2 linked regions of the Tistrella mobilis genome follow. The protein of the gene in region 1 interacts with the protein of each later gene in a pairwise test. Links are inferred from orthologs where the notes say so. Each region holds a gene or a part of one and is shown on either strand. Other genes may lie near its edges.

Region 1 (4,760 bases):
GGATCGGCACCCTGACCGATCTTGCCGCCGAGAATGCCCGGCTGACCGAACAGAACGAGCGCCTGCGCCATTGGGAGCAGGTGGCACTCAGGCTTGCGGCCGAGAATACGGCCCTGCGCCGGCAGCTGGGCGTGGTGCCAGACCCGGAACAGCGCTTCCTGTCGGCCCGGATTCTGGCCGATACCGGCGGGCCCTTCGTGCGCACCCTGCTGATTTCCGCCGGTGCCCGCGACGGCATGGCCCGCGACGGCATCGCCGTCACCTCGGCCGGTCTGGTCGGGCGCGTGATCCAAGTGGGCGAGACCTCGTCGCGTCTGCTGCTGCTCTCGGACCTGAACAGCCGCGTGCCGGTGACGGTGGAAACCCCGGACGGGGCCGCCCAGCGGGCCATACTGGCCGGCGACAATTCGCCGCGCCCGGCGCTTGCCTATCTGCCGCCGCATGTGGTGCCCGATGTGGGCGCGCGGGTGGTGACCTCGGGCGAGGGCGGCATCTTTCCGCCCGGGCTTGCCGTCGGCCGGGTGATCTCGGTCGAGGAGGGCCAGATCCGGGTCGAACCCTTCGTGGACTGGCGGCGGCTGGATTTCGTGCGCATCCTGCTCGGCACCGAGCTGCATCCGGAAGGGGCGCCCGAGGTTTCGCCGGCCCTGCCGGTGGCACCGGCACCGGCCGGCAGCCAGTGACGGCCGGCGGAGGGGCATGAACGACACGCTGTTGCAGAAGCTTGACCGCCAGGTCCGGGCTTCGGTGCCCTTCCTGGTGAGCCTTGCTTTCGTGCTCATCGCCGCAGCGCCCTGGTCGCGCCTGGGGGGCACCGCCATGGTGCCCTGGCCGGTGCTGATCGCGGTGACCTATTGGAGCATCTACCGCCCGGACCGGCTGCCCTACTGGTCGGTCTTCATTCTGGGGCTGGTGGAGGATGCGATCGGCTGGGGACCGTTCGGCCAGACGGCACTGGTGCTGCTGGTGGTCCGGGCGATCCTGGTCAGCCAGCGGAAAGTCTTCCGCGGCAAGTCGTTCCTGCTGATCTGGGCGGCTTTTGCGGCGGTGGCACTGGTCGCCTGCAGCCTGGTGTGGGTCACCACCATGATCTATGCCTGGTCGGTGCTGTCGCCGGCACCGGCGGTGGCACAGTGGATGGCGAGCGTTGCCGCCTATCCGCCTGCCGCATGGCTGCTTGGCCAGATCCATGCGCTGGCGCTGCGCCGGCAGTGATCCTATCTTCACGGGGGCCGGCCCGGACCGGCCCCCGGCGGCGCAGCGCCCTTCCTCTGCGCGTCGACCTTCGGTGCCCTGCTCCATGCGTGACGAACAGAACCGCCACCGGCTCATCACCCGCCGCACCCTGCTGCTGGGCGGCGCCCAGCTGGCGCTGACCGGCGTGCTGGGCGCGCGGATGTGGTATCTGCAGGTGGCCGAAGCCGACCGCTACAAGACGCTGGCCGACGACAACCGGATCAGCCTGCGCCTGCTGGCGCCGCCGCGTGGCCGGATCTTCGATCGCGACGGCCGGCCGCTGGCGCTCAACCGCGAAAATTACCGCCTGCTGGTCGTGCCCGAACAGGCGGTGGATCTGGAACAGGTCCTCTCCCAGCTCTCGCGGCTCGTGACACTGCCCGAGGACGTTCAGGCCCGGGTGGTGCGCGAGGCGGAACGGCGGCGGCGGTTCTCGGCCCTGCCGGTGCGCGACAACCTGACCTGGGACGAGGTCGCCAAGGTCGAGGTCAACGGGCCGGATCTGGCCGGCGTGATGATCGATGTCGGCCTTGCCCGCGAATATCCGATGGGCGCCACCATGGCCCATATCATCGGCTATGTCGGCGCCCCGGCCGAGAAGGATCTGGACGGCGACCCGCTGCTGGAATTGCCCGATTTCCGGATCGGCAAATCGGGGATCGAGCGGGCGGCGGAGCCGCGGCTGCGCGGCCGCGCCGGCACCATCCGGGTGGAGGTCAATGCCTATGGCCGCGAGATCCGCGAACTGGACCGGGCCGAAGGTGTGCCGGGCGACGATGTCCAGCTGACCATCGATGCCGATCTGCAGACCTTCACCACCGCCCGGCTCGCCTTCGACAGCGCGGCCGCGGTGGTGATGGACATTCATTCGGGCGATATCCTGGCGGCGGCCTCGGTGCCGACCTTCGACCCGATGCTCTTCGATCGCGGCATCTCCATGGCCGAGTGGACGGAGCTGACCTCCAATCCGCGGGCGCCGCTGATCAACAAGGCGCTGGGCGGCCAGTACCCGCCGGGCTCCACCTTCAAGATGGTGGTGGCGCTGGCGGCGCTGGAAGCCGGCGTGATCCCGCGCGACCACACCGTCTTCTGCCCCGGCCATCTGGACATGGGCGACAACCGCTTCCATTGCTGGCGGCGCGGCGGCCATGGCGAGGTCGGTGTCGTCGAGGCGATTTCCCAGTCCTGCGACGTGTTCTTCTACGACATCGCCCGACGGGTCGGCATCGATGCGATCGCCGCCATGGGCCAGCGCTTCGGTCTGGGCCAGCGCCTGCAGATCGGCCTGCCGGGGGAACGCCCGGGATTGATGCCGACCAAGGACTGGAAAATGGCCGCTCGCGGCCGCGGCTGGACCCAGGGCGAGACGCTGATCGCCGGCATCGGCCAGGGCTATGTCCTGTCGACCCCGCTTCAGCTGGCGGTCATGACGGCGCGGCTTGCCAATGGCGGCCGCGCGGTGGTGCCCCGGCTCTATCGCGAGATCGACGATGCCCGTGCGGCCGGGGCGCAGCTCTGGAACGTGGCGGCACCGGCGGGTGGCACGGGGCTGGATCCGGCCGTGCCGCTGCCCGAGAGCGGCATTCAGCTGGCCGACACGATGGGCATCGATCGCGGCCATATGGAACTGGTGCTGGAAGGCATGCGCCGGGTGGTCAACAACCGCCGCGGCACCGCGCACAAGGCGATGATCGAGGACCCGGCCTATGCCTATGCCGGCAAGACCGGCACCGCCCAGGTGCGGCGCATCACCCGGGCGGAACGCGAGAGCGGCCGCTACAAGGCGGCGGACGTGCCCTGGCTTGAACGCGACCATGCGCTGTTCGTGGGCTATGCGCCGCTCAGCGCGCCGCGCTATGCCTGTTCCTGCATCATCGAACATGGCGGCAGCGGCAGTGGCGTCGCGGCCCCGGTGGTGGCCGACATCCTGCGGGCGACGATTGCCCTCGGCGCCGAGCGCGAGCGCCGCGGCAACCGGCCGCCGGCGCCGCAACCGCAGCCTGCCGCACCCGCACGCCTGCGGCCCGACCGCGTCGCCCGCGGGCCCGGCCGTTCACCGGAAGGGGAGGCGACATGAGCCTGCATGATCATTCCGCCCCGGCCAGCCTGGGACTTGCCCAGCGCATCCGCTCTTTCGGCTGGGGGCTTCTGGTGCTGCTGACCATGGTCGCCGGCACCGGTTTCCTGGTTCTCTATTCCGCAGCGAACGGCAGTCTCGAACCCTGGGCGGATGCGCAGATGGCGCGGTTCGCCGCGGGCGTGGTGCTGATGGTCGTGATCGGATTGACCGATCTGAAACTCTGGCTGAAGCTGTCCTATCCTCTTTATGGCGTGGCACTGCTGCTGCTGGTGGCCGTGGAGATCATGGGCGATATCGGCATGGGCGCGCAGCGCTGGATCGACCTCGGATTCTTTCAGATCCAGCCGTCGGAGGTGATGAAGATCGCCATCGTGCTGGCGCTGGCCCGCTATTTCCACGGCTGCACCGCCGAGGACATCCGCCGGCCGGTCACCCTGCTGCTGCCGCTGGCGATGGTGGCCGCCCCGTCGCTGCTGGTGCTGCGCCAGCCCGATCTCGGCACCACCGGCATGCTCATTCTGGGGGCGGGGGCGACCTTCTTCGTGGCGGGGGTGCGGGCCTGGAAATTCCTGGTGGTGCTGGCGCTGTTCGGCGCCTCGCTGCCGGTCGGCTGGTCGATGCTGCATGAATACCAGCGCCAGCGCGTTCTGACCTTCATGGACCCGTCGCGCGATCCGCTGGGCGCCGGCTATCACATCACCCAGTCCAAGATCGCGCTCGGTTCCGGCGGCATCACCGGCAAGGGCTTCATGCAGGGCACCCAGAGCCATCTGAGCTTTCTGCCCGAGAAGCAGACCGATTTCATCTTCACCATGTATGCCGAAGAATTCGGCCTGATCGGCGGCATCCTGCTGCTGCTGCTGTTCGTGTCGGTGGTGCTCTATGCGCTCTCGGTCTCGCTCAGGGCCCGCACGGTGTTCGGGCGGCTGGTGGCGACAGGCGTGGGCACGACCTTCTTCCTCTATTACTTCATCAACATCGCCATGGTGATGGGGCTGATCCCGGTGGTGGGCGTGCCGCTGCCCATGGTCTCGTATGGCGGCACACAGATGATGACCCTGATGATCGCCTTCGGCCTGCTCGCCTGCGTGAACACCCACCGCGACGTCCAGCTGCGCCGCCAACCCGGGCTGGAGGGCTATTGAAAACAACTGGGAAATTCAGGGCGTCGGAAAAAATTCACGGGACATCGAAAAACCCTCTTGGCAGACCCCGCTTTCCCTTGTTATAAGCCGCGCACCGCACGATGCGGGCGCATAGCTCAGTTGGTAGAGCAGCTGACTCTTAATCAGCGGGTCCAAGGTTCGAGTCCTTGTGCGCCCACCAAATTCGAAAAGAGCGTCACCAGAAATGGTGGCGTTCTTTTTTTCATGCGTCCAGGGCTGATTTCATGCCCTCAGGGCTGACGTGCACTGCGGCCTGGTGACCCTGACGCCGATACTGG
Region 2 (5,254 bases), 350 kb from region 1 along the record:
CTTGCGTGCGGCACGGACCCATTGCGCGGCATCGGCCGCCAGCAGATCGATGGTCATCAGCGCCTCGTCGGCAATCGCCGTCCGGCTGGCGCCGATACCGCGCTTGTCGACGCGCAGGCTGGCAACGCCCCGCACGGCCAGATCCTCCGCCAGCATGCGCAGCAGATCGGTGCGCAGCCCCGGCTGGTTGCCGTCACGATCGGTGGGGCCGGACCCGGCCAGCATCAGCACCACCGGCAGCACGGCATCGGCACCGGCGGCACAGGGAAAGCCGAAACTGCCGACCAGATCGGCCGGCCGGCCGGCCGGCTCCTTCGCCGCCGGAACCGGGGCCTTGATGGCGATCTGACGCTCACACAGGGCCTGGGCCGGCATCGCCGGCTGCGCCCGTGCCGGGGCCTGAAACGACACGACCGCGGCGAGCAAAGCCGCCGCGGTCGCAAGGCGTCCGGTTGTCCGGAAGCGGGCCGTCATCAGTCGAGATCGCCGACATCGCCGGAGGTGCCCTCGACCCTGGCCGACAGCGCCGCCTGCATGAAGGCATCGAGGTCGCCGTTCAGCACCGCCTGGGTGTTGCCGGTCTCGACGCCGGTGCGCAGATCCTTGACCATCTGGTAGGGGTGCAGCACGTAGGAGCGGATCTGATGACCCCAGCCGATATCGGTCTTGGCATCCGCCTCGGCCTGGGCCTTTTCTTCCCGCATCCGGAGTTCACGCTCGTAAAGGCGTGCCTTCAGCATGCCCATGGCGGTGGCGCGGTTCTTGTGCTGCGACCGGTCCTGCTGGCACTGCACCACGATACCGGTGGGCACATGGGTGATGCGGATGGCGCTGTCCGTCCGGTTGACGTGCTGGCCACCGGCACCCGAGGCCCGGTAGGTATCGATGCGCAGATCCTTGTCCAGGATCTCGATGTCGATCGAGTCGTCGATCACCGGATAGACATGGACGGCGGCAAAACTGGTCTGGCGCCGTGCCTGACTGTCGAAGGGCGAGATGCGCACCAGACGATGGACGCCGGTCTCGGTCTTGGTCCAGCCGAAGGCGTTCTGACCCTTGATCAGCAGGGTCGCCGATTTGATGCCCGCCTCTTCACCGTCGGTCTCTTCGACCAGCTCGGTCTTGTAGCCATGCGCTTCCGCCCAGCGCGTGTACATGCGCAGCAGCATCAGCGCCCAGTCCTGGCTTTCGGTACCGCCGGCGCCGGCATGAACTTCCAGATAGGTGTCGTTGCCGTCCACCTCGCCCGAGAGCAGGCTTTCGACCTTGAGCTTCAGAAGCTCGTCGAGCAGGCGGGCAAGCGATGCCTGCGCCTCGTCGACGACACTGTCATCATCTTCCATCTCGCCCAGTTCGGCGAGTTCGAGATCGTCGCGGAACGCCTGTTCCAGCTTGCGGTAGCGATCGATGGCACCTTCAAGCTGGGTGCGTTCGCGCATCACCTTCTGCGCGCGCGCCGGGTCATCCCAGAGCTTCGGATCTTCGGAGAGGGCGTTCAGCTCGTCGAGCCGGATGAGCGCGTTCTCCCAGTCAAAGATACCTCCTCAGCAGACCAAAGGTCTGCTCGATCTCGTCGGCGAGCGACTTGATCTCGGCGCGCATACGCACGTCCTCCCGTTGATGATGATGGCGGCGCGAATGGCGCCGCCCTTGACGGTCTGGCGGCCCCGATCAGTAGAGGCCGCCCGGTGCCGGCGCCGAGGCGCCGCCATAGGGGTTAGAGGGCCGTGCCGGCAGGTTGCCGCCGGTGCCCGCACCGGCGCCCGGATCGCCATAGGTGCCGTAGTCGTCCTGCATGCCCGAAACCATGGTCGGCTCGGTGCCGGGCTTGAACGCCTCGGTGATCACCGTCGCCGTATCGGCGCCCGGCAGCAGGCCGGTCTTGGCGTCGACGCGCACCAGACGGATGCCGCTGGGGGTGCGGAACGGCGTCGCCGGTGCATCGGCGAGGGCGCCCTTCATGAAGTCCACCCAGATCGGCAGCGCCGCAGAGGCACCCTGCTCGTTATCGCCGAGCGAACGCGGCGTGTCAAAGCCGACATAGACCCCCACCACCAGGTCGGGGCTGAAGCCCATGAACCAGGCGTCGAAGCTGTCATTGGTGGTGCCGGTCTTGCCGGCGAGCGGCTTGCCGATCGAGGCGGCCCGGCGGCCGGTGCCGCGCTGGATCACGCCTTCCATGACATGCACCAGCTGATAGGCGTCGAGCGGGTTCAGCACCTGCTCTCGCGTGTCGGGCAGCACCGGCGGCTGCAGGCCGGGCTGCCATTCCGGCACCGAGCAGTTCTCGCAGGGACGCTCGTCGCGGCGGAAGATGGTCCGGCCGTCGCGGTCCTGAATGCGCTCGATCAGCGCCGGATGGATCTGTTTGCCGCCGTTGACCACCATGGCATAGGCGGTGGCGAGGCGCATGAGCGTGGTTTCGCCGGCACCGAGTGCCGTGGAGAGATAGGGCGGCCAGTCGCCGATGCCGAGCCGGCGGGCGATTTCCGAGATCGACTCGGCGCCAAGATCGCGGGCGAGACGCACGGTCATCAGATTGCGCGACTGTTCGACGCCGACGCGCAGCGTCGAGGGACCATAGAAACGGCCGCTGTAGTTCTTCGGCCGCCAGGTGTCGAGACCGGCCCCCTGTTCCAGCGCAAGCGGGGCATCCTGCACGATCGATGCCGGCGTCCAGCCATGTTCGAAAGCCGAAAGATAGACGAAGGGCTTGAACGCGGAGCCCGGCTGGCGCTGGGCCTGGGTGACGCGGTTGAACTCGCTGGCGGCAAAGTTGAAGCCGCCGGTCATCGCCAGCACCCGGCCGTTATGCGGGTTCATCGCCACCAGACCACCCGAAACATCGGGCACCTGGGCCAGCTTGAGCGCATCGGCCGCCGCCTTCGGTGCCGGTGCCTCGCCATCCTCGGCGCGGCGGCCCGCCTCTGCCGCCACCTCGGTCGGGTCGTTGGCCGGGGCCACGACCACGATGTCGCCCGCGCTCACCACCTCGTCCACCGCGCGGATCGCCGGGCCGCGCCGGTCGACCGAGACGTATTTCCGTGCCCATTTGACCGCGTCGAGGTCGAGCGTACCGGCAGCACCATCGGCGAAGATCAGCTTCGCGGCCTTGGCGCCCGCCTCCGTGACCAGCGCATAGCGCCAGCCCGGCACCAGCGGCTTGTCGCGCCCCAGATCCTCCAGCCGCTTGCGGGCGGCCTCGATATCGCCGGTGGCGACGCCGCTCTGCACCGGGCCGCGATAGCCGTGGCGGCGGTCGTAAGAGACCAGCCCGTCGCGCAGCGTCTTGTCCGCCAGCGCCTGAAGCTTCGGATCGACGGTGGTCATCACCGTCAGACCGCCTTCATAAAGTTCATCCGAGCCGAAGCGCTGGGCGATCTCGCGGCGCACCTCCTCGACGAAATAATCGGCGCGGGCCTGGTCTTCGCCGCCGCGCGGCCGGGTGACCAGCGGCCGGGCTTCGGCCGCCCGGGCCTCGTCGGCCGAGAGATAGCCGTCCTCGGCCATGCGGCTCAGCACCCAGTCGCGACGGGCCTTGGCCGCATCGGCGCGGCGGACCGGATTGTAGTTGTTCGGGGCCTTGGGCAGGGCCGCGAGATAGGCCGCCTCTTCCGCCGTCAGCTCGTCGAGCGACTTGTCGAAATAGGCGAGCGCCGCCGCCGCGACGCCATAGGCGCCATAGCCCAGATAAATCTCGTTCAGATAGAGTTCGAGAATATGATCCTTGGTGAAGGCGCGCTCGATCCTGAGCGAGAGCAGCGCCTCCTTGACCTTGCGCTCGATCGACACCTCGTTGGTCAGCAGGAAATTCTTCGCCACCTGCTGGGTGATTGTCGAGGCGCCGATCGGCCGGCGGTCACTTGCCAGATTGTCGATATTGGTGACCGCAGCACGCAGGATCGCGACCACGTCGATGCCCGGATGGGTGTAGAAATTCTGGTCTTCTGCCGCGATGAAGGCATGTTTGACCACATCCGGAATCGCATCGATCGGCACGAAGACGCGCTTCTCGCGGGCATATTCATCCAGCAGACGGCCGTCACCGGCATAGATCCGGGTCACGGTCGGCGGCTTGTAATCGGCCAGCTGCTCGAAATCGGGCAGATCGCCGTCATACATGGTGACGCCGTAATACAGCGCCGCGCCGCCAGCGATGGCGAGCAGGACGATGCCGGTCAGGAGAAAACCGAGCAGACGGATCAGGCTCATCGGCTGTGCAACGCCGCGGGCCAGGGCCGGCGGCTCCCATATGGTTGACGGGCGGGGCCAGCGGACGGAAACGCCCCTGGTCGCGGAGCCGGAGTGTGGCCGCGCAGGGCGCCCGCGTCAATCGCAGGGGCACCATGCCCGCCCTGCAAGCCACGCAAATGACACGGCATAAGACGGCTGGGGCACCGCGCGCGCTCGGGCGGGCTCAGAGGCGGCTCCAGGTCTGCTCGCCGGCAAAGAACTGGTCGATCGCCCCCGCGATGCCGCGGGCGAGCTTCGCGCGATGCGCGGGGTCCTGAAGCACTTTCTCGTCCTGACGGTTGGACAGGAAACCGGTCTCGATCAGCACCGACGGCATGTCCGGGGCCTTGAGCACGGCGAAGCCGGCCGACCGGACCGGCTTGGTCAGCAGTTCGGTATGCGGCTGAACCTGGCCGATGACATGGCCTGCAAAGCGCGCCGACAGGTTCATGGTCTCGCGCCGGGCCAGATCGATCAGGATCGAGGTGACCTCGGCGCTCTCCGTCGAAAGATCGACGCCGGCGATCAGGTCGGACTTGTTTTCGCTGTCGGCCAGCTGGGCCGCAACGCCGTCGGACGCCCGTTCCGACAGGGTGTAGATCGACAGGCCGCGGGTGCGCGGATTCTGCACCGAGTCGGCATGGATCGAGATGAACAGCTCCGCCTGGGCGGCACGGGCGATGGCAACCCGGTCGCGCAGCCGGATGAAGATGTCGCGGTCGCGGGTCAGCACGGCCTTGTAGCGGCCGGTCTTCTCAAGCTCCTGGGCCAGGGCCTTGGCCATGGCGAGCGTGATCGACTTCTCCTGCACGCCGGTGATGCCGATCGCGCCCGGATCGATGCCGCCATGGCCGGCATCGATGGCGACGATCCGCCGGCCGTCGGTCCGGGCGCGCGGCCGGGCCGCATCGGGCACGATCGGCGCTGCGGCAACGGCTGCCTGGCCCGCGGGCGGCTGCGGGGCGGCGGCGACCTTGGTGCCGTCGAACCGGTCTTCCGGTTCCCCCTTCAGCGTGGTCCG

What was found. The genes of interacting proteins can lie anywhere in the genome.
Region 2: the proteins of mrdA (region 1) and P7L68_RS20380 interact in binary tests that used the Escherichia coli proteins (3 or more experiments, as listed by UniProt). The link is inferred for Tistrella mobilis from one-to-one orthologs.

The regions. Positions count from the first base shown.
Region 1 is NZ_CP121017.1:3,612,309-3,617,068, reverse strand. Bases 887-3,806 are described here. They hold mrdA (penicillin-binding protein 2), read left to right. Parts: upstream 887-1,300; coding sequence 1,301-3,313; downstream 3,314-3,806. Other genes in these bases: rodA (rod shape-determining protein RodA), read left to right, coding at 3,310-3,806; mreD (rod shape-determining protein MreD), read left to right, coding at 887-1,215. Outside these bases: rod shape-determining protein MreC, read left to right, coding at 1-683; more of mreD, read left to right, coding at 700-886; more of rodA, read left to right, coding at 3,807-4,461. UniProt on the Escherichia coli protein: Catalyzes cross-linking of the peptidoglycan cell wall. Responsible for the determination of the rod shape of the cell. Is probably required for lateral peptidoglycan synthesis and maintenance of the correct diameter during lateral and centripetal growth.
Region 2 is NZ_CP121017.1:3,265,663-3,270,916, forward strand. What follows is about bases 1,443-4,561. They hold P7L68_RS20380 (penicillin-binding protein 1A), read right to left. Parts: upstream 4,213-4,561; coding sequence 1,672-4,212; downstream 1,443-1,671. Other genes in these bases: P7L68_RS20385 (N-acetylmuramoyl-L-alanine amidase), read right to left, coding at 4,418-4,561. Also shown: P7L68_RS20370 (alpha/beta hydrolase), read right to left, coding at 1-474; more of P7L68_RS20385, read right to left, coding at 4,562-5,254. UniProt on the Escherichia coli protein: Cell wall formation. Synthesis of cross-linked peptidoglycan from the lipid intermediates.